DNA from 4 places in the Paenibacillus sp. FSL F4-0243 genome. Region 3 is predicted to be linked to each of the others. Evidence: riboswitches for the same ligand, from Rfam matches in the RefSeq annotation. Region 3 holds a riboswitch; each other region holds the start of a gene.
The links. A riboswitch is a leader RNA that binds a small molecule or an ion and turns the genes downstream of it on or off. The one in region 3 is predicted to bind cyclic di-GMP.

Region 1 (8,274 bases), 1.9 Mb from region 3:
CTATAGCTGAGAATTTACGGCAATCTATCGCGTATTCAACTTGGGAAATGGGCCGGATTACGGTGAGTATTGGTATAGCTACATTTATTCCAGCTGATTCAGAAACCACCCTTCTGCAAAAAGCTGATCAAGCGCTCTATGCCTCTAAAGAACAGGGGAGAAACCGCGTCACGCATAGCATAGATTTGAATGAAAAGCTTCTTTAACAGGGGGCTTTTTTGTTATTTATATACGATACATCCTCTTTGCTCTAATTGCTCTAAAATATCCGTTCCCTTCAAGCTGTGATTCCATCTTAGATCCAGTTTCTCTAATCGTTCAAGCTGTAAAAGGGAATTCGGGATTTCTTGCAGGTTATTATCTCTTAAATCAAGCTCAACAAGGCTGCTTAATTGACCTATTTCCTCAGGCAGCTTATTCAGTTTATTTTTTCGAAGGTTAAGTCTTCTTAACTTGCTTAGTTTACCGATGGATGAGGGCAGTTCAGTGATTCGATTATCACTCATATCGAGTATCCGCAGTTCTTCTAAAGCACCCAAATGCTCTGGCAATACGACCAGTTGATTACCATAAAGATGAATCTCTCTTAACCCTTTAATTTGTGTGATCGAATCAGGTAGACGTTCTAGCTGATTATAATAAAGCCGCAGTTCAATTAGACTGCTCATTTCGCCTATACGGGTAGGCAATTGCTTGAGATGATTATCTGTTACGTTCAGATACTTGAGTTTCTGGAGATTACAAAGCTGCTCCGGCAGCTGTTCGAACTGATTATTACTTAGGTATAGAAAAGAATCTAACCCCTGCAGTCCGCCAATTGTCTCCGGCAATACCTTCAGTCGATTATGGCCTAAATCCAACATTCTTAGGTGAACTAAGCGACCGATGTTCTCGGATAACTGTTCGATTTCATTACCCGCATAATTAAGTACCTCTAATTCGTCATGGAGGAAGAGATGGTCAGGGATTTCTTTAAGATGGTTGTTGTACATGCTCAGTTCTAGTAGAGGATTGCTCTCAAACACGATCTCTGGCGTTTCTGTAAGTCCTTTTCCGTCAAAATTATATCTCATGGAAGGTTCTCCTTTGTTATTGGTTTTGGCATCGTTACGATAGAATATAACAGGATGATGATTTATTATCAGTATGTTGGCATACAAAACTATGGAATGTGGATCATGCCTATGTTATCTATTCGGGGATTATAAGGGTGTACGCTACCACAAAAGGGAAAGAGCATACCGTAGATCTTTTTGGAAAAGGCGATTTATTTGGCGATCTGGAAGTGATCCATCCCTCCAATATAAGAGTGCTGTCTGCGGTGGCTATGAATGATACTGTATTATTTGTGATTAAACGTGAGCCTTTTGAGCAGATGCTTGCCGATTACCCGTTGATTAAGGAACAATTGATGCTGCTGCAAATGGACCGTTTATTTTTATCGAATCGGTTATTACATGAAATGAAATTTCATGATGCGAGAGCGCGTGCGATCTTTACGCTGAGAAGACTATACCAAAGATTTGGAGTCGAGGAGCAAGGCAAACAGAGGATTGATCTTCGATTGACCCATCAGCAGTTCGCGGATATGATCGGAACGTTAAGGGAGACGGCTACCCTTGTGCTTAAAGATCTGCAAGAGCAAAAGATTATTGATATTCAACATCAGCAGATCACCGTGTTAGACCCGACGTATTTACTAGAGTATACGGATTTCGATTGAAGAGCAGTTCCGGGATCTTTTTCAGAGAATTGATTATTAAAGGGGTTATGAATGTGGCATGTAATCATTGTGTAGTAAGAGAGCTGAATTTTGAAATCAAGGCTCATGGTGAGCTTAATCTAAGGATTTTACCTGAGGTTATTCATCACTTGAGTAGAAGTAATACGATACATAAGGTAGAAGAAAATGTGATTACGATTAAGGAGGCTGGGGTGCGGGATTTTCTAGATTTCTGTAATGACCATATGGAGTCGGAGCAGTTTGAATTCCGTATAGATGACCAAACATGGAGACCTCTATCCGAATTACCTACTGTACTTGATATGGAGTGGATTGATGAGGTTATAACTAAGGGCTTAGTTACTTGTCACTTCCAACCGATTGTGAACGTACGGGAAGAGATTTTTGCATACGAGCTCCTATCCAGATTTAAAAAAGAAGATGGGTCCCTTATCTATCCTAATGAGATTTTTGCGGCGGCACGGAATCGTGGGCGTTTATATGCTTTAGACCGGTTATGTAGAATGACTGCTGTAAAATATGCTGCACCCTTAAATAAAAAAACGTTTATTAATTTTATCCCAACGTCGATCTACGCTCCAGAGTTCTGCTTAAGATCAACCGTTGAACTGGCCAATCAATTAGGCGTCGATCCCTCTCTTTTTGTTTTTGAAGTTGTTGAGACGGAGAAAGTGGATGATCTCGCTCATTTGAAAGCTATTTTGACATATTACAAGGATCGGGGATTTGAATACGCTTTAGATGATGTTGGCGAGGGCTTCAGCACGATCGAGATGTTATTGGAGCTTAAACCCCATTACATGAAGCTGGATATGAAATATGTTCAGGGTGTGTCCAGCGATCTGAACAAACAGAAAATAGCTAAACAATTTTTAGAAAAAGCTTTAGAAATCCAATCCGTTCCTCTAGCAGAAGGTGTGGAGTTTAGAGAGGACTTTGAATGGCTTAAGCAGAGTGGTTATCAGTTGTTTCAGGGATATTTATTTGGAAAGCCTGATCCTATTCCCAAACAGTGATCCTAATGAGTATAACTCCGTCTAGAGGATGAGATGAATTTCAGGTCAGAGTCTGAGTGCAGCCAACCCCTAGGGTTGTATAATTAAGGTAATTGAGAAGGGGGACGGGATGGATATGAAATGGCATAAGTACATCACGCACTGGGCGGATTCTAGAGGGTTAGGTGGACGAGAAATTGATTATCAATGGCCGTCTCCATCATTTCCGGTGGTAAGTATTCGCAGCAATTTGGGTCGATACTCAGGTCAGGGGTATGGTCACGGAAGCAAGCCACAAGTGAAGACAGCTGTTGGATTAATTGCTATTGGAGATGTAGCTGTAGGCTTGATTTCCATAGGTGCGATAAGCGTAGGGGTTCTATCCGTGGGTGCAATATCACTAGGAATGTGGTTAGCCCTTGGAGCGATAGCCATTAGCTGGCTTGGCTTCGCAGCTGGGGCGATTGCTATTGCAGGAGTGGCTGTAGGCGCGATCGCGATAGCCGAAAAAGCGTTGGGGGCTGTCGCCATAGGTGATACGGCATTTGGGGCGGTAGCCATAGGACGGATTGCTGGGGGAGCAGTAGCTATTGGCCAATGGGCATATGGTCTAATCGCAGTTGGCGAGCATGGCTTCGGGTTAATTCCCATCACGGGCGATGTGTGGAATTGGTTCCGGCGTTTGTTTGGTGCGGGGAGTTAAGTAGACCTCCAGTCCTAAAGTGTCCTCTCTCTTCCGGGATACTCTATAAAGAATATCTATCACGATAGAAAAAGTAATTGCAATTACCTATTCGGATTTCATACCAATTAATCATGCGATCAGATGTAGCGTTATGTTACTCTTTGTAATGTATTCGAAACTTCATAGGCAAACCTATGGAAATGTAGGGACGCAAAGCTATAGGGACTAAGGTTATCATAACTATTGTCAGCCAGCTGCCAAAGAGTGTATTACGCTTTTTGTTAAAGTTTAATAAAAATTAAGTCTTAGTTTTTATGCGACTTTATACGCAATCAAGCTACTCTTTTGGGGTAGTTTTTTTTGTGCCTATTTTTAGGCACGGAAGAGATTCATATTACATCTGGGGGGTAGAAAAGATGAAAAAAATGATTGCGATCGCTACATCAGCAGCCATGTTAGCTAGTTTTTCGAGTGAGGCAGGTTATGCTTTAGCAAGTGATGTAAGCACGGTAAGTGTAGTGAACACTGTAGTACAAAGCAAGGCTGACCTATTCAGCAATGCGTCAGTTATTCCGTTTGATCTCTACGGCAAGGCTATCCTAAGCGCTTATAATGATGTTTTTAGAATGAATCCTGCGAATATTAAATCCATTACCAATAACGGTGGCAACTACTCAGGTTCACCTATAGCTAAGGCTATGGATGGCGATATGAGTACGCATTGGGAAACGGGCAAACCGAACAGTTCAACGTTTACGAATGAGGTTGTCTTTGTTTTCAATGAGTCCACTGAATTAAATAGAATCGTATACGCTGCAAGACAATCCAGTGCAAAGGGGAAGGGGTTTGCTCAGGAATTTGATATTTATGGCTCAACTACGGATGCAGGCGATTATACGCTAGTATCCTCTGGAGAATATAAAGGCGGAGCAGGTGACGTAGTAGAGATTCAGTTTGCACCTACAGCCTTCAAGAGACTTAAATTTGTCTTCAAAAAAGCTAACCAAGATTGGGCGAGTGCAGCCGAGTTTTCTTTTTACAAAGAAGATACCGTATCCGCTAAAATGAAAAATTTATTTACAGATGATACCTTGAGTCAAGTTAGCACAGCATTTAATACGGTGGAGAAATTAACGGCTTTAGAACAAGAAGTACAGACACATCCACTGTACGCGCAGTTTCAAGCAGATATAGAGAATGCAAAAGTACTTCTGGAGAATCATCAAATAGAGGCAACAGCAGCTAAGGTTTCGAAGCTAAAAGGCTATGGTACAGCATACGAAAATGCCTATAGCGAAGCTTATAGAATGCCCAACTCTAATGTATCAAAAGTAACGGTGAACGGTGGAAGCTATCCAGGTACGAAACCGGAATACATGCTCGATGACCAGCCGAATACACACTGGGAAACGAACAAAAACAATGATGACAGCTTCACGAATGAAGTCGTGTTTGAATTAGCGCAAGCGAAAATACTAGATAGAGTGGCTTTCCTGGCTAGAGATAACCGCAAAGGCTTCCCAGAGGCTTTTGAAATTTATGCATCAGAAACAAGTAAGGGAGAGACCTTCCAACTCGTATCTAGCGGAACCGCGACTAGTACGAATGACTTTCTGGAGTTTAAATTCGAACCTACAAAGTTTAAAAGATTGAAATTCAAGTTCACAAAAGCCAATATCAACAGACCCTTTGCAGCTGAATTTAGATTTTATACAGAGGATAAAGTAAGTGAAGCTGTAAATGGTATTTTCACAGATGGCACGATGAGTGCGGTTGTTCCTGCTTATAATAGCGTCGAAGCAATCAACGAATTAGAAGAAGCGGCAAAAGTACATCCGCTCTATCCAATCCTGAAAGATTCTTTGGATTTAGCTAAGAAGCTAGTGAATGGTGAAGTTCAAACTGAAGGCACCATCATTGAGGCGAAACAACGTGGAGATATGAAAAAGCATGCGCAGGAAAACCTGAGAATTGGTTTCGGGACGAACAACCAGCCTACAGGTCTCGTTGCAATGCCTGGAGATACAATCAACGTTTATGTGGACGCAGCTTCGAGCGATAAACTACCTTCTTTAGTCTTTTCTCAACAAGAGGCGGCTTGGAATGTTTGGGCTAGAGGTGTGCAATTGCGTCCAGGTAAGAATATTATAACCGTTCCTGAATTTGCTACGAATAGTTATTATGCACATGAAGTGACTAAAGGCGGTACAGTGTATATCGTCAATCCATATACAGCAGAGGAACAAGGTAAAGCACCTATGATCCGGTTCGAGGGGCTTACCAAGATCCCTATGATGACCAAGACTACAGATCCTGAACAATTTAAAGCCTTCTTAAACACCTATAAACAAAAATTAGATGAAGATAAGGCAGCGCATCCGAATGTTCAAGATCGCGAGCTCATCGATGTGGTGGAAATGGTCAGCGATCATGTTATTTTCACAGGAACTGCGACAGAAGCTTATAACAAGTTTATTACGCAAGAAAATGATCCGCTGGGTACCGTAACCGGCTATGATACTTGGATGAAGACGATCTTTGACTTCTATGGCTTGGATGGCAGTAGTGTGATTCATGATGCGAAGCTAATTCGTGAGAACATCCGATTGATGCAGCCTTATGGTGCGATGTATGCAGCGGGAGATCATACAGGGATACAAATTGGGACCGTAGGGACGATGTTAGGTGATTTTAACAAAGTCTATCCAGGATGGGGATTGAATCATGAAATAGGGCATCGCTTGGCGATGGGTGAACGAGAATATGGTGAAGTAACCAATAATATGGTGTCTATGCTGATGTCAGTCTATGCGGACTCGATGGATACTCGTATTCCTTTTGAAAGTGATATTTATAAATATGTAATCGAAGAAAATAAAGTGGTTATGAATCAGCAGGGCTTATTTGCACAGCTCGGTGCCTATTGGCAGTTAGAATTAGCGCATCCGGGTTACTGGACAGAACTGACCAAGCTATACCGCGAGCGGAAGGTCTCCCTTCCGAACGGCGACAATTCCAAGCAGCAGTATTTGGTGGAGTTCTCCTCTGAAGTGCTGGGGTTAGACCTAAGTAGCTATTTTGCCAGACATGGCTTCACTGTGAATCCTGAAACGAAAGAGAAGTTAGCTAAATACCCAGCACCGAAAAAGCTCTGGTATTTAAACAATTCAGTGGTTCATTATGAGGGAACAGGAATAGCAGATAAGAATGTTGCGATAAAGGTTAATATCACGCCTAACACTACTGCTAAATCGAACACATTAAGCTTCAGTATAGATAAGGATCTTAAGAAAGATTTCTTAGGTTATGAGGTGTATAGAGACGATAAGTTAGTAGGGTTTACTGGGACTGACCAGTTCGTGGACACGAATGTAGATAGCAGCATCAATTATACGTACAAGATCGTTGGTTATGATAAGAAGCTGAACCCACTGAAGCCGGTACAGGTTAAAGCCTTCAAGCCAGCGCTGTCTGTTGAAGATCAAATTACGTTAAAGCTTAATCAAACTTTTGATCCAATGAACTATGTAAAAGCGACTAACTACCAAGGGAACGATATTACTGCTAATGTCACCCTGAAAGCAAATACCGTTGATGTAACGCAAAAAGGCGACTACGAAGTGGTATATGAAGTGAAGAACGAAGGGGTTACAGAAACCAAAACTACACTGATTACGGTAACGAGTGACTATGCTTATCTTTCGGATCTTACTGCCAAGTCAGTCGTTGTTGGTTGGGGTGAATTAAAGAAAGACAAAGCCGTTTCTGGTGGAATCATCACCCTTGTTCGACAAGGGTTAGCTGCGACCTATACCAAGGGAATCGGTGTACATGCGAACTCTGAAGTTGTTTATGATATTGAGGGTAAAGGTTATGACTTCTTTGAAAGCTACATCGGGATCGATCAAGCGATGAAAGGAAAGCCATCCTCTGCAACCTTTGAAGTGTATGTAGATGGAGAGAAGAAATTCACGAGCGATGTTTTCCGGGCAGGGACAGAGCATGAATTTGTGAAAATACCTGTGACAGGCGCGCGAGAAGTGAAGCTGGTTACCACAGATGCTACAGACGGCAATGCTTCAGATCATACGGTATGGGCGGATGCGAAGTTTACGAATACTTCAAGCAAGCCTACTATCACAGTGCCTGAAGAGACAACGTTTATTGAGCTGAACAGTGACTTTGATGTTTTGACCGGTGTTACAGCCGTTGATAAGGAAGATGGTAACTTGATTGGAGCCGTTGAGGTAAGTCCGAATGGTTTCACTTCAAGCAAAACAGGCACTTACAACGTCGAACTGTCAGTTACAGACCGGGATGGGAATACAGCTGTGCAGACCAGAACAATCGTTGTGTATAGCGCTAGTAAATACTTGAGTGATACAGCGTGGCAGTCGGCAAGAACGGATTATAATGTTGTTCGTAAGGATAAGGCAAGTTCTAACAATCCGATTAAACTACTTGTAAATGGCGTAACCAAAGAGTTCGCTAAGGGCTTAGGAACGCATGCTAACTCTGAGATTGTATATAATCTAGCGGGCGCAAACTATGAATATTTTGAAACGTTTGTAGGGGTTGATAGAAATATCCCGGAGCAAAACAACTCTAGTGTGATCTTTAAAATTTTCGTCGATGGGGTAGAAGTGTATAACAGCGGACTGATGAAATTTGGCACGGAAGCCAAACTAGCTCGAATCCCTGTGAAGGGTGTAAGTGAATTGAAATTGGTATTAGACAATGCAGGCAACGGAAATGCATCAGATCACGGTGATTTCGCGGATGCGAAGTTTATAATTCTGAACAGTACCCCGGAGCTTACCATAGCTAAATCAGTATCTACCAAAGTGGGC
Region 2 (8,274 bases), 3.3 Mb from region 3:
GTGTGGCTTTAATCGCGGGTACTGAAATTGCGTTTGGTGAACCGATTTTCAATATCGTTCATGCCATTGATAAAATTGAAAACACTTTCGCTGTTGTTGTATTGATTCTAGCGCTAAACGTAGGAGCAATCGCCTTCGTAGTGTTTGCAAACCTATTGCCAGCTGGCTTGCAAATGTCATCTCTTTTCCCGAAAAAATTCACTGTAAAGACTGCAGGTGTCTTAACAGCCGTTGTTGGAACTTTGATTTTGCCATGGAAGCTTGTAGAAAGTACAACGACCTTATTCTACTTCTATAGCTTTATTGGGTCTATCTTTGGTCCAATTGCGGGTATTATGCTTTCAAGCTTCTTTATTCATCGGAAAAGAGTATTAAATCTTGATAATATCTATGTCCCAGCAGGCAGCAACGGTGAATATAAGAATGGTTACAATCCTGTTGCGATGGCTGTTCTAGCAGTCAGCTTCATCCTTCCTATGTCAGGTGCATTTCTTAAGGGTATCCCCTTCCTAGTTAGGATGAATGATTTTGCTTTCTTTAGTGGTTTAATTGTTTCGTTTGTTCTATACACCATCTTTAGCAAAACACTAAAATCATCCCAATTAAACTAGAGGAGGAATTTTGAAATGGATTACATGAAATTGGCGGTAGATGCAACGATCGAGGGTATGAATAAGAAATTTGGGGGCCCGTTTGGTGCAACGATTGTTCGAGGCGATGAAGTAATTGCAGCGGTTAGCAATACGATGATGAGAGATACGGATCCTTCTGCACATGCGGAAATGGTAGCTATCCGAGAAGCTTGCAAAAAGCTAGACACGATGGACTTATCGGATTGTGTAATTTATGCCACCTGTGAACCGTGTCCGATGTGTATGGGCGCTATTATTTGGTCAGGTGTTAAGGAAGTTCATTATTGCAGCACAAGAGATGATGCGAAAGAGCATGGCTTCTCTGACATTCACCTTCGCGAATATTTTGTGGGGCATGATGAGAGTGTTGTTAATATGATTAAAGTGGAAGCTAGAGAAGATTGCGATCATTTATGGACGCATTTCCACGAATTAAACAAGAAATAATTCATGCGGTCTCCTATATTTTCCGGCACTATTTTAGTGCCGGATTTTCCTGTTCTTCTACAGACCTACTCAGCAAGATGAAGCTGAAGGAAATCAATCACCTGATGAAGAGCTTTTTGCACAACAGGGTTATCGAAATCTTTTTCAAATACATGCTCTCCGTTTGGAATAGTAATAAGCTTTGCCGGTACTCCTTCTTTCACTAGCGCAGCTCTCATGAATACCGATTGTTCATACGGTACATCTACATCGTTCGTTCCGTGCAGTAACAATGTAGGGGGGAATTCCTTAGTTACATGATGAATAGGACAGAATTTGAGGATTTCTTCCTTATGTAGAGAAGGATTCAAGCCCGTCACTTCTTCGATCCAACGACCGGATTGTCTTGCATATAAATAGAGAAGAAAACGCTCGTCAACGCTTGCGCTCGTAATGATTTGATCGGACACTGTACCTTTTGCAATCTCCATGGAGACGATATCCTTTTCACAATAGAATTTACTTGGTTCGAGTGCCCATGGAGCACTAATATCGCCATATCCATAGAAGGAGACAATCGCACGCGGCTTATGGGTAAACATTCCTGTGCACAGCGCAAGGAAACCACCTGCGGAGCTTCCCACGACAGCAATCCTTGAGGGATCAATGGAGAATTCCTTGGGTCCTTCATTCACTAACCAAAGAAGACCGTCTTGGATATCTTCAAGGATGTCAGATAGGGTTGACCTAGGGGCTAATCTATAGTCAATCGAAAATAGCGCAAAACCATTATTAGTGTAAAGTTGTATCATTTCCTCGGATAGATCTTCTCGATCACCCCAAAGTAGACCGCCTCCGTGAATGTAAACAATAGCAGGGGCTTGGGGACGGTTTGTTTCATAAAAATCAGCTTTAATTGTAAATGAGTCATTTTCTTTAAAAATAATGGTCTTCTTCATAGCTATCCATTACACCTCATCAAGTAAGTAATTTTTAAAGACTAGCACTACCTCTATTGTATATCATTCACGAATTTTGATGAAACCATAATCATGAATACCCAGGATTGGAGATATTAGCATGGATAGAAAGAGAAGATATCAGGCTTTATTTGATAATATTAATCAATATAACTCGGGTGAGAAGGGCATCACTAGAATTGCCTATACAAATGAAGAGCAGACATGTACGAGTGCTTTTATGCGGATGTGTAAGGCTGAAAATTTAGATATTCGGATGGATCATTGCGGAAATGTGATCGCTAGAAGGAATGGGAAGATAGAAGGGCTCCCACCCGTTGTAATGGGCTCTCACTTGGATACGGTATACCAAGGTGGGAAGTACGATGGGGTAGTAGGTGTAACGGCTGCTTTGGAAGTGATCAAACGTCTAAACGAAAAAGGGATTGAAACGGATCATCCGATCGAAATCATCTCATTTGCCTGTGAAGAATCCTCGCGTTTTGGGATTTCAACAGTAGGCAGTAAAGTAATGTCAGGGTTATTTCAGAAGGAGAAATATAGATCTTTGAAGGACAAAGACGGTATTACCATGGAAAAGGCATTTTCGCTATGTGCACTGGATTATAACAATATTGATCAGGCGAGTAGAGAGAATGAAGAATTAAAAGCGTTTTTTGAATTACATATTGAGCAAGGTCCTGTCTTAATAAACAATAATAAAAGAATTGGAATTGTGACTGGAATTGCTGCACCCGTGAGGCTTCATATTCAAATATCAGGGAAGGCATCCCACTCTGGAACGACACCTATGAATATGAGAAAAGATGCTTTTCTGGGTGCCTCAGAAATAGCACTTGAGCTTGAGAAAGCAGCCAAACTCGAACAAGAATTTGGAACGGTTGCGACGCTAGGGGTGATAGATATCTTGAATGGCGCTATGAACGTGGTTCCGGGAGAGGTAGAAATTAAAATTGATATCAGATCTACTTCAGTGGCATCCAGGCAACGTGTGTTAGACCATTTGTATCAAACAATATCCTTAGTACAAGAAAATAGACAACTTGTAATTGAGAGTACGGAAATTATTTCGGAGGAACCCGTCCTATTATCTGATGAGATCAGTCAGGTTCTAGAATCGATTTGTGAAGAGAAAGGGATATCGAGTCAACGGATGATCAGTGGTGCAGGGCATGATGCCATGAACATGAACAAACTTTGCCCAGTAGGGCTTATCTTTGTTCCTTCTGTAGATGGACTTAGTCATCATCCCAATGAATATACAGACTTGGATGATATCATTATGGGGATTGATATTTTGGAAGAAGCTGTTCTTCGTTATGCGTGTGTAAGACAAACATAGTTCGTGTTGAGAAATAAGTCCCAATGTGACATATTTAAATGTTACATTGGGCTTTAGTATCTAATTTTATAATTGTTCGCAGAATTGTTGCTTTACATTAATAAATATTATATTAAAGTTAACATTGATATTTGTGAAAATTTTCCCATGGAAAAATTAAAATTTACTACGGAAATAGGTCTTTTGGAGGCAACCTATTATTAATAGAGTATTTATGACTAATAATAGTTAAAACAGAATATTGGTAAACCTATTGAAAAGTAGGGACACAAAGCCATAGGGTCTAAATCTACATATAGATATGACAGCCGGTTGCATGCAGTTGGAGTTTCTTGATCTTATTTTTTGATGCATATGCAGCCGTTATCATTCTGATAGCGGCTTTTTTTAATTCGTTTTCTAATAAAAACGTAATAAATCGGAAAAAGGATGATAGTACATGGATCAAACACAACCATTGAGAGTATGGAGAATGATAGGCCTCGTCATAATGGCAACGTTGATATTTTGGGGGTGCTCTTACTATTTCATAAAATGGACTGCTAACTCTTATGAGCAAGAAGCGGTTGCTGCTACATCAGAAGCTACGATACATGCGAGTAGATCGATTGGAAATATGATACATGGTGGATTAGATTCATTAGATGGAATTGCTGATTCTATTTCGGAAATCAATTATATGGACTGGGATAAGACCAAAAAATATCTGCATCACTTTGATAAAAAATATAATTTTATTCGAATTAGCATCAACAGCCCAGATGGTAAAGCTTACGCATCAGATGGGACAATGTTTGATGTATCAGATGAAGTAGGATTCCAAAAAGCTCTTCAGGGTATTAGCAGTATTTCTGATCCATTCTTAGATAAGATCTCCAATAAAGAAATTATCACGATCAATAGTCCACTTAAGTTTAAAGGTGAAGTGAAGGGTGCTTTATCTGCCAGCAAATATACACAGGATCTTTATGATGCTCTTGCAGTTTCCTTCTTTAAAGGTCATGGTTATTCTCAAATCATTGATCAAAAGGGACAAGTCATTATCAAATCGAAGAATCTCGAAGAGGATAAGTCAATTGATAACATATTCGAAAGTATAAGTATTGATTCTAGAAATAAGAAACAACTGCAAATCTTTAAAGAGAACATAACCGCAAAAAAATCTGGAGTAGGAATATTTTGGATTAACGGAGATAGCAAAATGGTTGGTTATTCTGGCATTCAGGGGGTTGAGGACTGGTATATTCTCTCCGTGATACCGAAAGATGTGATCATGGCCAAAGCGTCTCAAATGAGTCAGGCGACTTTTTTATTATGTGTAATCATGTTTGTCTTATTATTGATCATATTTGTTAACATTCTATTAAATAAGAGCAAAATTAGGAAACAGATGGAGAGGATTGCCTTTGAGGATGAGTTAACACATCTTCCTAGAACGAATAAATTTGTTATAGATGCTCAGTATTTACTTAAAGAGAAACAGAATACAAAGTTTGCTGTGTTGCAATTTGATATTGAACAATTTAAATACATAAATGAAATTGTCGGTTTTCATGAAGGAAATAGCATTTTGATTCAAGTGGCTAATAGCTTAACAGCAAACACATTAGACGAGGATGTCATTGGACGCTTAGGGGGTGATCGTTTTATTCTTTTCACTTCGTATGACAATAAGGCGGAATTATTCATCCGTATACAAGTACTTACTGAACAAATGAGCGACTATACGTTTGGAAATGAAGAAGGTTTTAGGCTAGTGATTAATTGTGGAATTTACTGTATAGATGATCGTCAGAGCGATATCCTCACATGTATTGACCGAGCAGGAATCGCTTGTAAGTCCATTAAAGGTGGATACAAGAGCTCATGCGCTTTCTTTGACGAACAATTGCTATTGCAGATACACGAAGAGCAAGACATCGTAAGAAAGATGGATGCTGCCATGACAAATGGTGAATTTATAGTATATTTACAACCGAAAATGGATCTGCGAGTGAACAGTTTTCATGGCGCTGAGGCATTGGTTCGATGGAATGATCCTCAGAAGGGACTTATATCTCCTGCAGTATTTATCCCCATATTTGAGAGAAATCGCTTTATCGTGAAATTAGATTTAATGGTGTTTAAATCAGTATGTATCATGTTGAGTAAATGGATCCAGGAAGGAATCCAGCCACTTCCGATTTCAGTGAATATATCGCTTATAACCCTATATCATAATGATTTCCTGCTCCATTTGACGAATATTATTAACAGCTACCAGGTACCTGCTAAATTGATAGAGTTAGAGCTGACCGAGTCTATTGTATTCCAAAATTTAGAGTTTGTTAGAGATATTTTGTTGGAGTTGAAACGTAAAGGATTTTCCATAGCTATCGATGATTTTGGGACAGGTTATAGTTCCTTAAATGTATTGCAATATTTCCCTGCTGATGTCATTAAGTTAGACAGGGCTTTTCTGATGAGTAAGTCAAATGATGAGACAGGGAAGATAGTAATTGCCAGTATGGTCAAGCTAGCTAGGGATTTAAATATGAAAGTTGTGGCAGAGGGAGTTGAGACAGAGGCGCAAATTGATTTTTTGAAACAAATAGATTGTGAAATCGCACAAGGATACTATTTCGCGAAACCAATGCCAGTAGTAGAATATGAAAGCTTAATTAAAAGTACATAGGGAGTGCAAAGCATGAGGAAAATGAGAAATTGGACTATCGTAGGCAAAATTACTGTTACTAATTCAATATTACTGTTAGGTGCTCTGATCATTGCGATCGTTGGTAGTGTGTATTTCAGCAATATGTATGCGAACTCTAGAAGTATGTATAAGAACGATCTTACGTCAGTTTATGCACTTGGGAAATTCGAATCTAATAATCATGAAATAGTAACCTTAACGAATAAGATGATCGCTAGTCATGATCCAAGCGAACTTCAAGAGAGTTATCAGAAAGTTGTTGAGCTTCAAGCTGAAAACAATGGAATCTTGAATAAGTATGAAGAAACACGTTCCCTCCCAAACGAAAAGGAGATTTATGCTGAAGTTTTATCATTAACGAAACAGTATCGGCAAATTCAGCTTCCGATGTTTGAGAAGATGCTAAATACCCCTACATATGATCCTGCTGAAGATATCATCTCTGATCTTGAAGCGTTAAATATGAAACGAAATGAAGACCTTGGAAAATTAGTTGAAATGAACTTAGGAAGTGCCCAATATGCAGATGTTCAGAATAAGAAGCTATTTCAAAAAGGACTTACGGTCAATATCATTGTTGCTTTTCTCGTTATCCTGATTTCAATCGGTTCATATTTGTCCTTGAGAAGATATTTCTCACGAGCAGTAACCATTATCCTGAACTTTTCAGAGGCGTTTGGTCGAGGAGATCTGACTCAAAGAGCTAAGTTTGATGCTGAAGATGAATTTGGTCGAATCGTGAAGTCGCTTAATCATTCGGCAGAGCAAGTACAAACCATCGTAACTAGTGCTTCTTCCTCAGCACAAGAGTTAGGTGCACTTAGCGAAGAATTATCTGCAACAGTTGAGGAAGTAAATGCTACAATGGATCAAATTTATAATTCCTCGCAAGAGGTTGCTTCTGGAAGTGAATCTTTAAGTGCTACAACAGAAGAAGTAAATGCAACAGTACAAGAGATTATCTCCAATGCAGATCTGCTAAGTGATAAGGCGGGAGTCGCACTAAATACCTCCGAAGGAATTCTGGTACAGGCAGCTTCCGCGAAGGAAAAGGCTGTAGCATCGATTCAATATGCGACAAGTTTGTATGCTGAGAAACAGAATTCCATTATGCACGCGATCGAGGCAGGGAAAGTTGTTAATGAAGTAAGAGAGATAGCTGGGTACATTTCAGAGATTGCAGCCCAAACGAATCTATTGTCCTTGAATGCTTCCATTGAAGCAGCAAGAGCTGGGGATGAGGGAAGAGGATTCGCTGTAGTTGCTAATGAAGTACGCAAACTTGCTCTACAGTCGGAGGAGTCGGTGGGGAAGATTCAGAAAATGACACTGCTAGTGGAAGATGCTTTTGAGAATGTGTCCTTTCAATCACAATCGCTGCTGGATTTTATCGATTCGACGGTGATAAGTGATTATGAGAGTTTCGAGCAAGTAAGTATGCAATATAAAAATGATGCCGATATGTTTCATGAGATTACAGGTGAAATGGTATCTTCAATGCACGGACTGAAGCTATCAATGGCAGAGGTAGATCAAGCGATGACGAATGTTGCCGCAGTATCTCAACAGTCTGCGGACAATGTAAGTGGCATTCGAAATCACATTTCAGATACATTACAAGCGTTTGAAGATGTGGCTGCTTCTTCTGAGCACCAGGCGAATATTGCGGAAATGATGAATGAGACGGTTGGTAAATTTGTGATCGAGTAAGAACCAAAACAAAACAGCCTTGTTCAGGATATCTATTTACATACTGAACAAGGCTGTTATCTTTTATAGTGTTTTGTTGACAACAACAAAGGAGTGTGCTAAATTTATCTTAAGTTAAAGATAATTAATGTAAAGATAATTTGTGAGATACATGTAATCGAATGTTGGAAAGATATTTTTTTTGGTGGATATCTTAACATTAAGATAATTCAATTAATCTTTCTTAAACTAGGGAATTATATTACTAAAATCAAACTAAACTTTAGGAGTGTATAATCATGAGAAATTTAAAAGGGATTCACCACGTAACAGCCATCACAAGCAGCGCAGAGAAAAACTACGAGTTTTTTACTTACGTATTGGGAATGCGTCTAGTGAAGAAAACCGTCAATCAAGACGATATTCAAACGTATCACTTGTTTTTTGCAGATGATAAGGGCAGTGCCGGAACGGATATGACGTTCTTTGACTTCCCTAACATTCCTAAAG
Region 3 (8,274 bases):
TTATATATTTGATCGTTTCTACAAAGCCGATAAGGCACGTGTACGGGGAGAATCAGGTGGAACGGGACTCGGGCTTGCGATTGTTAAAAATATTGTTGAGTCGCATCACGGAACCATTTCAGCTTCCAGTAAGTTGGGCGAAAGTACAACCTTTACCCTAAGACTTCCTGTCGAAAAACAGTAATTCCAAACACAATGTGTGATAGCGCCTCTGACAGCAGAGGTGCTTTTTGTTGAAACAAACACATTAATCTTGTTCATCGTGGAACATATCTCATTGTTTATGCTTGGGAGGCCATCAAATGATTTTATCTTTAGACCAAGGGACTACCAGTTCACGAGCCATAGTGTTCGATGAGGACGCTAGAATCGTCTCACAAGGGCAATATGAGGTTGAACAATCTTTCCCACACCCTGGCTGGGTGGAGCATGACCCAGAGCAAATTTGGGCGTCACAGCTTGCAGCTGCAAGAGATGCGATTACTCAGGGCGGGATAACACCTCAGGAAGTATATTCCATTGGAATTACAAATCAGAGGGAAACGGCCCTGATCTGGGATAGAGCAACAGGCAAGCCGATTTATCCTGCGATTGTGTGGCAGGACAGACGTACTGCAGAGCTGTGTGAAGAGATCAAGAGTAAGGGGTTAGAGGGACTCATTGCTAGCAAGACGGGACTCGTTGTGGATGCTTATTTTTCTGCAACAAAATTCTCCTGGATTCTTGATCATGTAGAAGGCGCACGAGAGCGGGCGAATAATGGCGAGCTACTAGCTGGGACAGTAGACAGCTGGCTAATCTGGAAGCTTACTGGCGGGGCTGTACATGCTACTGATGTAACTAATGCATCGCGTACGATGCTATATAATCTACATGAGCGCTGCTGGGACGAAGAGCTAATGGAGGAGCTTCGTGTACCACGCTCCATCCTGCCAGAAGTGAGGATGTCCGGTAGTGAATTTGGAGCAGCAGACGCGCAGTGGTTCGGGACAGAAATACCTATTCACTCTGTATTGGGGGATCAACAAGCTGCTTTGTTTGGACATACTTGTCTTGAACCCGGCAGTGCCAAAAACACATATGGAACTGGATGCTTTATTCTGATGAATACAGGTACAGAAGCTGTAGTCTCCAGTCATGGGTTGTTGACCACTGTAGCTTGGGGAATGGGGGATGAGCTCTATTATGCACTCGAGGGCAGTGTGTTTGTAGCCGGAGCGGCTGTACAATGGCTTCAGGAGGGGTTAGGACTCATAACGGAGCCGGCAGGCTCGGAAGACAAAGCGCGGGAAGTAGAGGACAGTGAAGGGGTTGTCGTCGTACCTGCTTTTACTGGACTAGGTGCCCCTTATTGGGATATGTATGCACGTGGAGCAGTCTTCGGTCTAACTAGAGGAACCACCTCGGGGCATTTGGTAAGAGCAACGTTAGAGTCATTAGCATTTCAGTCTAGAGATGTAATTGGGGCGATGGAAAAAGATGCAGGCATGCCATTGACCGGACTTCGTGTAGATGGTGGAGCGGTTCGTAATGATTTGCTGATGCAGTTTCAGTCTGATATCCTCGGTAGTGAAGTTACTCGAACTACATATGCGGAGACGACTGCGCTGGGAGCAGCACTTCTGGCTGGATTAACCTCAGGAGTTTGGACAAGAGAGCAGCTAGAAAGCTTTAACAAAGCTGAGAGGGTCTTTTCACCTGTAATGGGTATAGATGAGCGTGAACGACGTTACAACGCCTGGAAAGACGCTGTAGCGCGTACCATGGGCTGGGAAAAACATGAAAGATATCAGTGATCAGGGAGATGCATATGTCTATGTTTAATGGAACAGAATCTGATCTACCGAGTGGACTATCTAAGCCTGCACTTCGAGCACTTCATGGTGCTGGGTATACACAGATTCACCAAATCAGTAAGCTCACTGAGTCAGAGCTTCTGCAGCTCCATGGGATGGGACCAAAAGGGATTGATGTACTACGGCGTGCGCTCACTGAAAAGGGGTTATCCTTTGCCAGCGAGTCCTAAAGAACAGATCAACCTAAAAAGCGGCAAGCTAAGGATAATCCTTGGCCTGCCGCTTTTTAGGTTGTAACGCTTAATATTCAATAACAAATGCAACGTTTTGCCATCCAGCGCCCACTGTCCAGAACAGAACTTTATCTCCGCGTTCGATCTTTCCTGTAGTAATAGCTTTGTGTAGAGCGATAAACGGGCTACTGGTTGAGGTGTACCCGAATTCATCACCTATGTAAACCGCAACCTCACGATCAATACCCACTTTTTCACAAACACCAACGATATTAGGCAGTGAAAGCTGTGAGAAACAGGCCGCTTTAATAGATTCAGGCGCTATGTTGTTATCAGATAGAAGCGTGCGAATCGATTCAGAAGCAGCATCTACGCAAATGGAATCATCAAATGGAATGAACTTCACATTGAATTCTCCAGCCGCTACGCCTTTTCTACCCAGATTAGCCAAGCCTTCAGCCGGGAACATGGAGTTGCCATAAACGCATGTGTCTGTTTGATAGACAGAATCAATGAAGCCTACCGCATTATCATCGCGCACAAGAAGGACTGCCGCAGCTGCATCACCGAAGTTAGCATAATAGACTGGATCATTCTTATCTGCATGAGGTGCTACATAATCGGATCCGATGACCAAAGCACGTTTAATTCTAGGATTGGCTTGCATTTGACGGCTCACCTGTTCTACGGAAGCAGTCATACCTGCACAGTTAGCGTTGCTATCTATACAAATTGTATGGGATGCGCCGTTAATTAAACGGTGAATCATTAAAGAGTTAGTAGGAAAGATATATTCAGGAGTTTGACTTGCATAGGCAATAAGATCGATATCAGCACCAGTGAGACCATTTTTATCCAACACATTACTGGCAGCCTCAAAAGCCATCGTAAGAGAATTTTCTTCCTCATTCTTAATGCTATAGCGCGTATCACGACCTAAAGTGGTCAGTAGACCTCGGATATCAATACCCTTTTCGTCAAAATGCTTAATAAAAAAGTCGTTACCAACTTTATTACTAGGATGATAGATATCAATGTCTTGAATACGAATTCCGGTCATATGAATGAATCCTCCTGAAAAACTCTATAGTTTTTTTAGTTATAAGAAGAATTAAGCTGTAACGGTGGAAATGATCTCGATGTTATCTAGTCCTGCTTTACGACCCAGACGAGCAAGCTGCATTTTAAGAATTGGGTTATTCTCAAGGGTTAGATTTACTTTTACAAATCCATCATTCTTAAACATTACGAAGCAACCTTCCAAAAGAGGTACAACATCAGGTGCAGTTACGTTTAGCTTTCTGCAGTCGATTTGTAATTCATAGTCTGCTGGAGTGATAGGATTAATAGTTTGTTGATAAGCTTGGATAGATTTCAGACCATCTTCTTCAGAAAATGTTCCTTCCAGCTCAATATTGATCACTTTTTTAGTAGTGTCTGTCTTTAAAATAAACTGTCCCACGTTAACATCTCTCCCGATATTTTAATTTACTGAAAATAGTTACTTTATTTCTTCAATCGTTTCGAGAAGAATATTAAAAGCGGTGATGATTCTAGGTGCCCCTATAGCGGGTACTAAGTGTAATAGAATACCTTTGAGTTGTTCTACAGTAACTCCCACACGAAGAGCCATGACATAATGAACACCCAATTGATCAAACTGACCCATCGAAATCAGGGCAGAGATAACTGCGATTTCCTTCCAGTCAGCTTCGATTGTGTTGCGTTGAAAAATATCGCCGTAGGCATTCCCCATAATAAATTCAGCCAAATCGGGGAAATGTTCTTTAATCGGAGCCAGTGCTTTAGCTCCGTAGTCTCCAGAGAGATTCGTGAAGTGGTTCAGACCACTGTTTACATTGTCTTTCATAAGTGACCTCCTAATTTAGGTTCAAAGTACGGTGAGCAGTCGGAGGGACCTCATCACGGTCTGTTAGCAGTTCAATGACGGCAACACGGTTGATGGCAACAGCGTCCTTGATGGCTGTTTCGAACTCCTCCGCTGTCTCACATTTGTAACCCTTAGCGCCTAGTGATTCTGCGAATTTCACAGCATCCATAGGGACTTCGTAGATAGTTCCGTCAATACGTCCTGTAGTTTTTTCCATACCTTTTAGAGCCATATCTAGCTGTTTATTATTCACAACAATGAATATGACAGGAATATCCTTGCAGACAGCAGCGTTAATCTCTGCGCCTAGCATCATAAAGCAGCCATCTCCTGTAATGCAGAAGATCGTTTCTTCTGGAGCAGCAACCTTTGCACCAATCGCCATTCCGATGGAATTACCCATACAAGCAAAGTAAGCATCGAAAACAAAACTGCCCGGTTTCTTAACCTTGTACCATTTCGCAGCATGGAAACCGTGACTTCCATCATCAACAAAGACTGTGCTGTTATAAGGAATCAAATCACTCATCATACTCAAGACCGATGCAAGTGAAAGGTTTGGTAAAATCGGAGGCTCCTCGGTATAATCGGAATTTGTCGGTGCTTCGCGTTTTGTGATGTTGTTCGTGTCAATATTATTGAGATAGTAAACTAGATTGTCCCGTAGATCTCCAGTCACTGGAATCGTTTTAGAGAACAATATTTTTCCGACAAAAGTCGGATCGCTATCAAACTGAATTAATGTTGCAGGATGATTTTCCCTTTTAAGATTACAAATAGTCATATCACTTAAACGTGACCCGAGAACGATAAATAGATCACTTTGATTCAGCAAGTCATCCCCATGGGTACAACCGCCTACTCCAATTGGACCGTGATAGAGTGGATGATCCCAAGCTATAGCCCCTTTACCACCTGGAGATGTAACTACAGGAATATTAAATGTTTCCGCTAATTGAATTAGCTCACTATGTGCTCCTGAGCGGTTAACGCCTTTACCCGCGATAATTATTGGATTCTTAGAGTTATTTATAGCATCAAGTACACGGTCGATATTAGCATGGCTAACCAGTGATTCGCGTTCAGGGATTACAATATTACATTCCTCTAGCAATTCCGTTTGTACATCAAAGGGAATACAAAGGTGAACTGGACCACGATTACCGCTCAAAGCAATGGATATGGCATGATTAAAGATTGTGTTAAAGTGATCTCCACGTTCAATAAGCTTGCTATATAAGGTGGCAGGTCTAAACATATCAGCTAAATCAGCTAGAAAAGAAGTAGAGTCCTGACATTGGGGAATTCCAAGCTCTTTAATAGATTGATGGCCAGTAATAAATAGGACAGGTAGGTTGTTAGCCTTAGCATGTGCTGCTGCGGTTAATAGGTTTGTTCCACCAGGACCTGAAGTACCAAAAGCTACACCTAGTTTTCCAGTTTTAAGCGCATACCCGGCTGCTTCGAAGCCGGAACTGGACTCGTGTCTCCCGGGAATAAATTCAATACCGTAATCTACCATTTTAAGAACAATAGGACAAATGGATTTCCCAATAATACCAAAGGAATGGGTAACACCTAGGTTCCGTAGTGCTTCCGACATGTAATCTGCGACTGTCTTCAAAAAATACACCTCACAAGTTGATTGTTATTTTAAAATCAAACATTAGAAAACCTGTGCTCTGAATTAGGGCACAGGTTGGTGGCATAAATCGCCATAGAGACTGAACAATTGTTCAGTCGTCTTGGTTTTCTGCAACCTGGCAGTCATGGCCTCTGATTAAAAATGAGGCTGTAGATCCATGGTTTTGCGTCATCCTCTTTCGAAGATTTTGCCAATATTAATTTTAAAATTTATAAGAAGAATTTTCCTTTACAATATATTCCTAGAGTACCTTTGTCAATATATTTTCGCAAATTAACTCGAATTTTGACGAAAGTCTTGTCCAACCTATGAAATAATAGATATAAAAAAACTCCCCCTAAGTCAAAACTTAGGAGGAGTTTTTGGACTTGTTTATATGATTTGCAAGTGACTTAAAACTTGAAAATATGGATAGTCTTCTGTAGATTAAACACAGCCTGTGTCATTTTCTCAGTTTCTTCAGCGACGGACTGCAGGGCATTAATTTGTTCATTCATAGCGGCGGATACTTCCTCGGTGCCGGCAGCGGTTTGCTGTGTGATTGCAGAGATATTCTCTATTGCACTTGAGATTTTCAAGGCGCTTTCCAACATCAGATCACTTTCAGCAGAGAAGGAAGAGATTTGCTCGGTAATATACTGCACACTTTGCACAATTTGAGCAAAGATATGAGCAGATTGAGTGATCATCTCATTCTGTACCTGTACGACTTCTTCGTTGATAGCGATATTGTCAATCGCTTGTTTGATATCAGTTTCGATGCTCCGAACTAAGCCAAAGACTTCCTTCGTTGAAGCCGTTGATTCTTCGGCAAGTTTACGAACCTCCTGTGCGACTACAGCAAATCCTCGACCATGCTCCCCGGCGCGTGCTGCTTCGATGGAGGCATTCAGCGATAAGAGGTTGGTCTGTTCAGCGATCTCAGTGATGGTTTTTGTAATCATCGTAATTCCGCGAGCATTATGAGACAGGGCTTCGATAGTATCAGCTACTTTTTGAGTAGCCTGGATGTTTTTGCGCATGCCTTCAGCTTGAGTATCAACGGACTGCCGTCCTTGTTCAACTAGTTCTAATGTATGTATTGAACGTCTGTTCATTTCTTTCGTTGAGTTCGTATAATTGGATACTTTATTCTCAATATCTTTAATGGATTCTGTCATTTCAGCGATATCCGTAGATATTTCATTTGCACCAAGAGCTAGCTCGTTAGACGAAGAGGCTACCTGTGCCATGACAATTTTCAAATTCTGATTCTTATCTTCGATTCCACGGCTTGCATCCATAACTTGACGAGTGATTTGTGATGCTTCTGTCAAAATCTTCTTGAGCTTGTCAATCATAGTATTAAAGGAACGACTTACGTCCCCCATAGACCCGTTCTCATCGGCTCTACTAGTAAAATCCCCTTTTGAAATACTATGAGATACATTCGCGATGTCATCAAAAGAAGATGTAAGCGCTCTCTCGATAAAGCGGGCCACGGGGAAAGTTAGAGCAGCAAGAACTACGATTAGAACAATACCCAAAATAATGTTGCCTAAGATCATAAAAGTAACTAAAACAGGAATGGCAAATAGTGCGGCAACGAGGTAACATCCGGCAACAATTCTTTGTTTTAACGGAAGTTTATGCATCCAGTTCATTGGTATAATGTCCTCCTTATTAATATTATGTATTGGTGTTATTATATGGGATTTAAAGGTGATTGGTCTATAGTAAGAACTGACATAAATCTTCTTTTCGAAGTAGTTCTTTAGATTTCGTGTCAAAAATCCTCATAAATAGCGGAAATTTTTGCGATAGCAGACTTTACCATCTCTAAAAGTTCTTGCGGTGAAAGTACAATAACCGAGGGACTAAAAGAAAGGATTATCCGGCAGGCCGACTCGATCGTATTAAATTCGGCATCTACGTTCCCCCACTCTGCATTGCTTGTTGGCTCTATCAATTGGACAGAGACGAATCTTTCTCGCTGTAATTCTTTTAAGACAGATGTTCTAACCCTTAGCTTTACTTGATACTTTGGCAGTGCTGCTTTAAAGGCCTTGGTGGACTCTTCCCAGTACTGTTTTAAATCAAAGGCATCAGGTCTTTTAAACCACTCATGAGTCTCCTCAACGTTAACTAATCTGGACACACGAAAGGTTCGTAGTTCATCTTTGCTTTTGGCTACGACATACCATACTCCGCGTTTTGCAACTAACCCAAGAGGTTCAATGAAACGGACCGTTGTCTCGTTGCTTCGGAGATAAGTGATTTTTACTTTGCGGTCCTCCCAAAGTGCTCTCTGCAGTACAGAAAGGAACGGATAAGTTTCATCCGAAGGATGCCAACTGGCGCCATCAATATGAATACGCTCGCTTAGGTAATTTGCTGGGTTACTAAGTCGATGTGAGGATGCAGCCTCTAGTTTGAGAAGAGCGGAAGAGTAGTCGTCTTGTATCCCCAGATCCTTCATTATAGATGCGTCAGCGGACAGAAGCAGTGAACCAATCTCTTGTGGCTTCATTCCCGTTAGGGAGGTTCGGTAGCCTTCAGTAAGCATCCAGCCTCCTTCACGACCACGTTCAGCTAAAATGGGTATTCCTGAAGCACTTAATGCTTCCATATCACGAAACACAGTTCGTTCTGATACCTCGAGTGTTTGGGCCAATTCTCTAGAAGTCATTTTTCCACGATTTTGCAACAGAAGTAATATTGATAACAAAC
Region 4 (8,274 bases), 2.8 Mb from region 3:
AGGTCTCGCAGTCAAGCTCCCTTATGCCTTTGCACTCTTCGAATGATTTCCAACCATTCTGAGGGAACCTTGGAACGCCTCCGTTACTCTTTAGGAGGCGACCGCCCCAGTCAAACTGCCCGCCTGACACGGTCCCCGTACCCGATTAGGGTACTAGGTTAGAACCTAGATACGATCAGGGTGGTATCCCAACGGCGCCTCCACCGAAGCTTGCGCTCCGATTTCTACGGCTCCCACCTATCCTGTACAGATCGTACCCAAATTCAATATCAAGCTGCAGTAAAGCTCCATGGGGTCTTTCCGTCTTGTCGCGGGTAACCTGCATCTTCACAGGTATTAAAATTTCACCGGATCTCTCGTTGAGACAGCGCCCAAGTCGTTACGCCATTCGTGCGGGTCAGAATTTACCTGACAAGGAATTTCGCTACCTTAGGACCGTTATAGTTACGGCCGCCGTTTACTGGGGCTTCGGTTCATAGCTTCGGGTTACCCCTAACCACTCCCCTTAACCTTCCAGCACCGGGCAGGCGTCAGCCCGTATACTTCGCCTTGCGGCTTCGCACAGACCTGTGTTTTTGCTAAACAGTCGCTTGGGCCTTTTCACTGCGGCCCCCTCGTGCTATTCACACTACCGGGGCACCCCTTCTCCCGAAGTTACGGGGTCATTTTGCCGAGTTCCTTAACGAGAGTTCTTCCGCGCGCCTTAGAATTCTCTTCTCGCCTACCTGTGTCGGTTTGCGGTACGGGCACCTTCTCCTGGCTAGAGGCTTTTCTTGGCAGTGTGAGATCATGACCTTCGCTACTATAATTTTCGCTCCCCATCACAGCCCAGCCTTAACGATGTGCGGATTTGCCTACACATCAGCCTCACTGCTTAGACGGACATATCCATCAGTCCGCGTCACTACCCTCCTGCGTCACCCCATCGCTCATAGCGGATTACGGTGGTACAGTAATTTCAAACTGTTGTCCTTCGACTACGCCTTTCGGCCTCGCCTTAGGTCCCGACTTACCCTGAGCGGACGAGCCTTCCTCAGGAAACCTTGGGCTTTCGGCGGATCAGATTCTCACTGATCTTTTCGTTACTCATACCGGCATTCTCACTTGTATGCTGTCCAGCGCTCCTTACGGTACACCTTCAACCCACATACAACGCTCCCCTACCCCAGATACATACGTATCTAGCCATAGCTTCGGTGGTGTGTTTAGCCCCGTTACATTTTCGGCGCAGAGTCACTCGACCAGTGAGCTATTACGCACTCTTTCAATGGTGGCTGCTTCTAAGCCAACATCCTGGTTGTCTGTGCAACTCCACATCCTTTCCCACTTAACACACACTTGGGGACCTTAGCTGATGGTCTGGGCTGTTTCCCTTTTGACAATGGATCTTAGCACTCACTGTCTGACTCCCGGCAATAAGTATATGGCATTCGGAGTTTGACTGAGCTTGGTAATCCTTGCGGACCCCGCACCCAATCAGTGCTCTACCTCCACTACTCTTATACCGAGGCTAGCCCTAAAGCTATTTCGGGGAGAACCAGCTATCTCCGAGTTCGATTGGAATTTCTCCGCTACCCCCACCTCATCCCCGCATTTTTCAACATGCGTGGGTTCGGGCCTCCAGTGCGTGTTACCGCACCTTCACCCTGGACAGGGGTAGATCACACGGTTTCGGGTCTACGTCCACATACTAAATCGCCCTATTCAGACTCGCTTTCGCTGCGGCTCCGTCTTCTCGACTTAACCTTGCATGTTAAACGTAACTCGCCGGTTCATTCTACAAAAGGCACGCCATCACCCATAGATAGGGCTCTGACTTTTTGTAAGCACACGGTTTCAGGTTCTATTTCACTCCCCTTCCGGGGTGCTTTTCACCTTTCCCTCACGGTACTGTTTCACTATCGGTCGCCAGGTAGTATTTAGCCTTAGCAGATGGTCCTGCTGGATTCATACGGGGTTTCACGTGCCCCGCACTACTCGGGATCCGTCTCGGAGAGAACACAGTTTAGGTTACAGGGCTTTTACCTCTATCGCGGGCCTTTCCAGACCTCTTCACCTACCATATTCCTTTGTAACTCCATGTGAGACGTCCCACAACCCCTAAGAGCAAGCTCTTAGGTTTAGGCTGTTCCGCGTTCGCTCGCCGCTACTGACGGAATCACTATTGTTTTCTCTTCCTCAGGGTACTTAGATGTTTCAGTTCCCCTGGTCTGCCTCTACATCTCCTATGTGTTCAGAGATGAGTAACTGCGAATTACCACAGCTGGGTTTCCCCATTCGGACACCCCCGGATCAAAGCTTGCTTACAGCTCCCCGAGGCAGTTTCGTTGTTCGCCACGTCCTTCGTCGGCTCCTGGCGCCTAGGCATCCTCCGTGTGCTCTTATTAGCTTAACCTTGATTTTTCCTCATGAAAATATCATACGATGACTTTTCTTTTGGAATCATCTCACTAATAACATTTACTTGTTTGCACAAGTTGCTAAAAGATGTTCTAAAACGCAAATTCGTTTCGGTATCCAGTTTTCAAGGATCAAGTCTTACTGAGAGCTTAAACTCTCAAAACTGAGCAACGAGTGAGTTGTGGAAGTTTAACTTCCGATTTGAATGTCTTCATTGCAGAAGACGATTCTCCATAGAAAGGAGGTGATCCAGCCGCACCTTCCGATACGGCTACCTTGTTACGACTTCACCCCAATCATCTACCCCACCTTCGGCGGCTGGCTCCCTTGCGGGTTACCCCACCGACTTCGGGTGTTGTAAACTCTCGTGGTGTGACGGGCGGTGTGTACAAGACCCGGGAACGTATTCACCGCGGCATGCTGATCCGCGATTACTAGCAATTCCGACTTCATGCAGGCGAGTTGCAGCCTGCAATCCGAACTGAGACCGGCTTTGATGGGATTGGCTTCACCTCGCGGTTTCGCTTCCCGTTGTACCGGCCATTGTAGTACGTGTGTAGCCCAGGTCATAAGGGGCATGATGATTTGACGTCATCCCCACCTTCCTCCGGTTTGTCACCGGCAGTCACTCTAGAGTGCCCAACATTACTTGCTGGCAACTAAAGTTAAGGGTTGCGCTCGTTGCGGGACTTAACCCAACATCTCACGACACGAGCTGACGACAACCATGCACCACCTGTCTCCTCTGTCCCGAAGGCCGCCACTATCTCTAGTGGATTCAGAGGGATGTCAAGACCTGGTAAGGTTCTTCGCGTTGCTTCGAATTAAACCACATACTCCACTGCTTGTGCGGGTCCCCGTCAATTCCTTTGAGTTTCAGTCTTGCGACCGTACTCCCCAGGCGGAGTGCTTACTGTGTTAACTTCGGCACCAAGGGTATCGAAACCCCTAACACCTAGCACTCATCGTTTACGGCGTGGACTACCAGGGTATCTAATCCTGTTTGCTCCCCACGCTTTCGCGCCTCAGCGTCAGTTACAGCCCAGAAAGTCGCCTTCGCCACTGGTGTTCCTCCACATATCTACGCATTTCACCGCTACACGTGGAATTCCACTTTCCTCTTCTGTACTCAAGTCACCCAGTTTCCAGTGCGACCTCAGGTTGAGCCCAAGGTTTAAACACCAGACTTAAATGACCGCCTGCGCGCGCTTTACGCCCAATAATTCCGGACAACGCTTGCCCCCTACGTATTACCGCGGCTGCTGGCACGTAGTTAGCCGGGGCTTTCTTCTCAGGTACCGTCACTCCGATAGCAGTTACTCTACCGGACGTTCTTCCCTGGCAACAGAGCTTTACGATCCGAAAACCTTCATCACTCACGCGGCGTTGCTCCGTCAGACTTTCGTCCATTGCGGAAGATTCCCTACTGCTGCCTCCCGTAGGAGTCTGGGCCGTGTCTCAGTCCCAGTGTGGCCGTTCACCCTCTCAGGTCGGCTACGCATCGTCGCCTTGGTGGGCCGTTACCCCACCAACTAGCTAATGCGCCGCAGGCCCATCCCTCAGTGACAGATTGCTCCGTCTTTCATTCTTTCTTCAGGAGAAAAAAGAAATTATCCGGTATTAGCTACCGTTTCCGGTAGTTATCCCAGTCTAAGGGGCAGGTTGCCTACGTGTTACTCACCCGTCCGCCGCTAAGTTATTTTGAAAGCAAGCTTTCAAAATAACTCCGCTCGACTTGCATGTATTAGGCACGCCGCCAGCGTTCGTCCTGAGCCAGGATCAAACTCTCCAATTAGTATTGAAAAGAGCGATATGCTCATTTTGAAACATCTGACGAGAAAATTAATTCTCTAATTTTGGATATCACTTTCGTGATTTCCTACTCACTCGTTGTTCAGTTTTCAAAGATCAAGTTCTCGTTGGCGCCGTTCAATGTCTCAGCAGCAACTCTTATAATATATCATGTTGTTCTCAGTAATGCAAGCTTTATTTTTCGAAAGCCATTTATATAACTCTCTCAAACATTGCCTGTACGCTGTCTAACAACGCTTAACTATAATAACCTATCTATTCATAGAAAAGCAACCCCTAATAGAAAAATAAACAACTAGCTTAATAATTAAGCTGGTTGTTTATTTAATAGAGTTATGAATCTAGCGATGCAAATTAATAGTATTTTGCTGCAGTATACTTACTTGAAGCCTTAATAAAATCCGTATTCTTCTTACTCTTCGCTGACGATGCATCTACCGTTGTATCAATAGTAACCCATTTCCCATCCATCAACACTTCATTCCATGCATGGTATTGCGTAACGTAGCTAGTATTCCCCATCACCAATTTAGCAGGCACATCTACACTACGCAGCATTGCGGCAAAAAGAGAAGCATAGTCATAGCAGATTCCTTTTTTAGTATTCAAAGTGTTGTTAATGTTCGGAATGTAATCTGTTGTTACATTATTAGCAAGAGAATAATCGTATTGTACATTAGCAACTATATAGTTATAGATTGCCTTAACTTTCTCTTCATCTGTTGTTTTGCCTTTTGTAAGCTCTTTTGCCTTAAGGATCGCTTTATCAGAAGAACTCCATTTCACATTCTGTACGGAGCCCAAATATACGGAATTCGAGTCACTCATGGTTACGTCTACTACTTCGGAATATAACGCTTTGTATTTATTGCCGGTTGTGTTCTCAAGAACAGAAACCTTATAAGTACCATTACCTTGTTGTAAAGGGAAGTCCTCAGCTTGTCCAGAAGCATATAAGTTATATGTATAGCTGCTGTTGTCTTTAGTGATCATGAGTTTGATTCTTTTATCTTTCGGAATATCATAGTTAATTCCAATAACACCTTGAGCCACTTTCGATGTAATCAACCAGCTTGCATCTACACTTGCGGCTTGAGCTGTGCTTACCGGAACCGCAGTAATCAGTACGAACAGCGCCACCATCATAAAATAAACCTTTTTCACGGATAAAACCCCTTTCGGTAGCTGGCTGCCATCCTTTCGGGAAGGCCCTTTAGCTTTGCGTCCCTACCTTTCGATAGGTTTGCCGTTATCGTATAAGCTCTATCTGTTCTAATTTCACTAGACAAATTAAGAGAATCAGTCCAAGTAGAAATATGAATCTAAGATTCTTATATATTTTATAAAAACAAAAAAAGCCTCTTCATTCGGTAACTGGCTGCCATCCTTACGGGAAGGCCCTTTAGCTTTGCGTCCCTACCTTTCGATAGGTTTGCCGTTTATCGTGTTTAGCTTTTATAGTCTTATACTACCATATTTATCCTCGTAAACAAGAACAAAATTGCTAGATTTACTATTATTTTATAGTTATTTCTCTGTATTTGAATTCTCTTGTTATTTCTCGTCAACGATTAGGAAAGCTTGGCATGAACAATCAAACGATGTGTAGGATCTACTAGTGGGTCACACGTAATTAGAGTAAGAATTTTATCTTTGTTATTCCCGTCTAGAACAGACACATCACTAGGAAGTACAACAGAAATATCATAAACCTCGTAATTATAGGTCTGATCGCTAGTCTTTACCGAAATCGTATCCCCAATCACAACCTCATTCAATCTGTTAAACAATCTGCCCGTAGTTCTAGCTCTATGTGCAGCTATTGCGGCGTTCCCTATTTCTCCTATTGGAGTTGTTTCTTTCATATGGGCCGCCGCATGCTTCATATTCGCTTTAGTAGCCCCTTCTAATACTGGCAGCTTCAGATCGATCTTATCGATCTCAATTAATGCGATAACTTTGCCACCCACTTCAATTTCCGGTTCCGGCTTTTCTGTTTCTTGCGGCTGTGCTTGTGCATCTAAAGCTGATTCCTCAGCTAGTAGCTGAGTGACCTCGGCATATCTGCTCTTTAGATCAGGTGGTGGAGTACTTTCACTGGTGCTCAGTTCAGCTGATTCTAATAGCTTATCCTGCTGCCAGTCGTTATACCATTCGTTAGCTTTTGGATAGAGCATGATAAGGATCCCCGCCAGTATGAGCACATACGAGAATTTACGCATGATTTTCACCTCCGTAGATTGGTTCTACTGAACTTTAGAATACCCATTTACGACTTCCGAAGAAGTTAATGATCACCGTCACAAACGTTACTAATACCTTAGAGATCAACACTTGAATGCCTAGTTTGTCAGTCAACAGATGCATTAGCAACAGCGATATTCCGAGTACTACCAGATTCAGTACGATAAACTTCAGCAACTGCGTCTTATCAAAACCCTCTTTATTACCACGATCACGATCCTTGAAGGTTACTTTTTTATTCAAAATAAAGCTGTTCGCTGTCCCTGCACTATAAGAAATCACCTGTGCCAACGCATATACCATCCCAAGTGAGTTCAGTAATGTGAAGATTACGAAATCAATGAGGGTATTTACCAGACCTACAGCATTAAATTTGAGAAACTGTATGAAAGCAGTCCGAAAGTTCTTATCTGACATCTTTGTAATCCTTCCGGCGATCCACTTCTTCTTCGTTACGATATCCTATGGTCTCACTGACAATATACAACGGTCTATCCTTAGACTCGTCATAAATCCGTCCAATATACTCACCGATTACACCTAGCAGCATCAGAACGATACCGTTAAAGAGCAAATTGACCCCTACAATGGAAGCCCAACCTGGAACCGTCCATGAGGTGAAAAAAATTCTTTGAAACAATACGAAGAATAAATAGAGAAAGCTCGAGAAGGAAAGAAAGAATCCGACATACGTAGCAATCTTAAGTGGCTTATGCGAAAAGGAAGTGATCCCATCCAGCGCAAAACGAATCATTTTCTTAAGAGGATACTTAGTTTCTCCTGCAAATCGTTCTTCCCGCTCATATTCCACCATCGTCTGCTTGAAGCCGACCCAGCTCACTAAACCTCTGACATACCGGTTTTTTTCCTTGAGACCTCGCAAGACATCACATACCTTACGATCAATAAGACGGAAATCACCTGTGTCCGTAGGAATGTCTACACTTGTCATGCTGCTGAGTAATCGATAAAAGATCTTAGCCGTTACCTTTTTGAACATCGTTTCTCCACGGCGCTTCAGCCGCTTCGCATACACAACGTCATAACCCTCTTTCCACTTCTCGATCATTTGCAAAATGACCTCCGGTGGATCTTGAAGGTCAGCATCAATAACAACAACCGCTTGACCTTCGGCATAGTCCATGCCAGCTGTAATTGCTACCTGATGTCCGAAATTACGCGAGAAGTCAATTAGCTTGACGCATTCATCCCGATCACTGATCTCCCGAATCATCTGGGCCGAACGATCACGACTTCCGTCATTTACGAAGACTAGCTCATAAGTATCGCCGCATTCGTCCATTACTTTTTTCAAACGTTCATAAGTAACGCTAATTACTTGCTCCTCATTGAACATGGGTACAATTACACTATATCTGGCTTTCACCTTTATTCCTCCTAAAAGCTTTATGGAGCGTTACATCTTTCTGTACTTCATAATAACGCTGTAAGCATAAACTTATTATTATAGATATTATAAAAAATCTTAGAAAACCCAAGATGGGAACCAACGCAGCATACCCTTCACATAATCTCCGCTTACCTGCATCCCTGACAGGACAGGGTAGAACGCGACAAAGAGCAGTAAAGCAACAGCCACATAGACATAACTAACATAACGAGCCTCAGGATAATTACTATCTAGCAACTTCATTATATATACAATACCAAGAATCATAAAAGGCACCATAGCAAAATAATGGTAGATAAAGGTTTCCCTTGGGACAAGCATCCACGGAACATATTGTGAGAAAAAGGCGATCCAGATCATATAAAGGGTCTTATCTTTGTGTTTCAGTGTAATCCACAGCGTTGCCA

Region 1: linked by a shared signal. The riboswitch ahead of NSS87_RS30075 (NPCBM/NEW2 domain-containing protein) and the one ahead of NSS87_RS21795 (thiamine pyrophosphate-binding protein) in region 3 are both predicted to bind cyclic di-GMP.
Region 2: linked by a shared signal. The riboswitch ahead of NSS87_RS05615 (EAL domain-containing protein) and the one ahead of NSS87_RS21795 (thiamine pyrophosphate-binding protein) in region 3 are both predicted to bind cyclic di-GMP.
Region 4: linked by a shared signal. The riboswitch ahead of NSS87_RS03205 (transglutaminase-like domain-containing protein) and the one ahead of NSS87_RS21795 (thiamine pyrophosphate-binding protein) in region 3 are both predicted to bind cyclic di-GMP.

The regions. Positions count from the first base shown of each region.
Region 1 covers NZ_CP150151.1:6,793,862-6,802,135, reverse strand. The annotation lists gene NSS87_RS30100 (diguanylate cyclase) at 1-206, shown strand, start outside; gene NSS87_RS30095 (leucine-rich repeat domain-containing protein) at 222-1,073, opposite strand; gene NSS87_RS30090 (Crp/Fnr family transcriptional regulator) at 1,172-1,723, shown strand; gene NSS87_RS30085 (EAL domain-containing protein) at 1,771-2,760, shown strand; gene NSS87_RS30080 (hypothetical protein) at 2,876-3,442, shown strand; cyclic di-GMP riboswitch class I at 3,600-3,686, shown strand; gene NSS87_RS30075 (NPCBM/NEW2 domain-containing protein) at 3,841-8,274, shown strand, end outside.
Region 2 covers NZ_CP150151.1:1,252,894-1,261,167, forward strand. The annotation lists gene NSS87_RS05595 (cytosine permease) at 1-611, shown strand, start outside; gene NSS87_RS05600 (nucleoside deaminase) at 627-1,079, shown strand; gene NSS87_RS05605 (alpha/beta hydrolase) at 1,145-2,017, opposite strand; gene NSS87_RS05610 (Zn-dependent hydrolase) at 2,139-3,380, shown strand; cyclic di-GMP riboswitch class I at 3,614-3,700, shown strand; gene NSS87_RS05615 (EAL domain-containing protein) at 3,820-6,054, shown strand; gene NSS87_RS05620 (methyl-accepting chemotaxis protein) at 6,067-7,785, shown strand; gene NSS87_RS05625 (ring-cleaving dioxygenase) at 8,064-8,274, shown strand, end outside.
Region 3 covers NZ_CP150151.1:4,875,812-4,884,085, reverse strand. The annotation lists gene NSS87_RS21825 (ATP-binding protein) at 1-184, shown strand, start outside; gene glpK (glycerol kinase GlpK) at 303-1,796, shown strand; gene NSS87_RS21815 (DNA-binding protein) at 1,811-2,026, shown strand; gene NSS87_RS21810 (3-oxoacyl-[acyl-carrier-protein] synthase III C-terminal domain-containing protein) at 2,097-3,089, opposite strand; gene NSS87_RS21805 (hypothetical protein) at 3,141-3,491, opposite strand; gene NSS87_RS21800 (carboxymuconolactone decarboxylase family protein) at 3,531-3,899, opposite strand; gene NSS87_RS21795 (thiamine pyrophosphate-binding protein) at 3,910-5,553, opposite strand; cyclic di-GMP riboswitch class I at 5,672-5,767, opposite strand; gene NSS87_RS21790 (HAMP domain-containing methyl-accepting chemotaxis protein) at 5,958-7,208, opposite strand; gene NSS87_RS21785 (YafY family protein) at 7,331-8,274, opposite strand, start outside.
Region 4 covers NZ_CP150151.1:717,580-725,853, reverse strand. The annotation lists rRNA gene NSS87_RS03215 (23S ribosomal RNA) at 1-2,395, opposite strand, end outside; rRNA gene NSS87_RS03210 (16S ribosomal RNA) at 2,638-4,195, opposite strand; gene NSS87_RS03205 (transglutaminase-like domain-containing protein) at 4,567-5,376, opposite strand; cyclic di-GMP riboswitch class I at 5,390-5,470, opposite strand; cyclic di-GMP riboswitch class I at 5,579-5,659, opposite strand; gene NSS87_RS03200 (class D sortase) at 5,784-6,434, opposite strand; gene NSS87_RS03195 (GtrA family protein) at 6,469-6,873, opposite strand; gene NSS87_RS03190 (glycosyltransferase family 2 protein) at 6,863-7,843, opposite strand; gene NSS87_RS03185 (phospholipid carrier-dependent glycosyltransferase) at 7,943-8,274, opposite strand, start outside.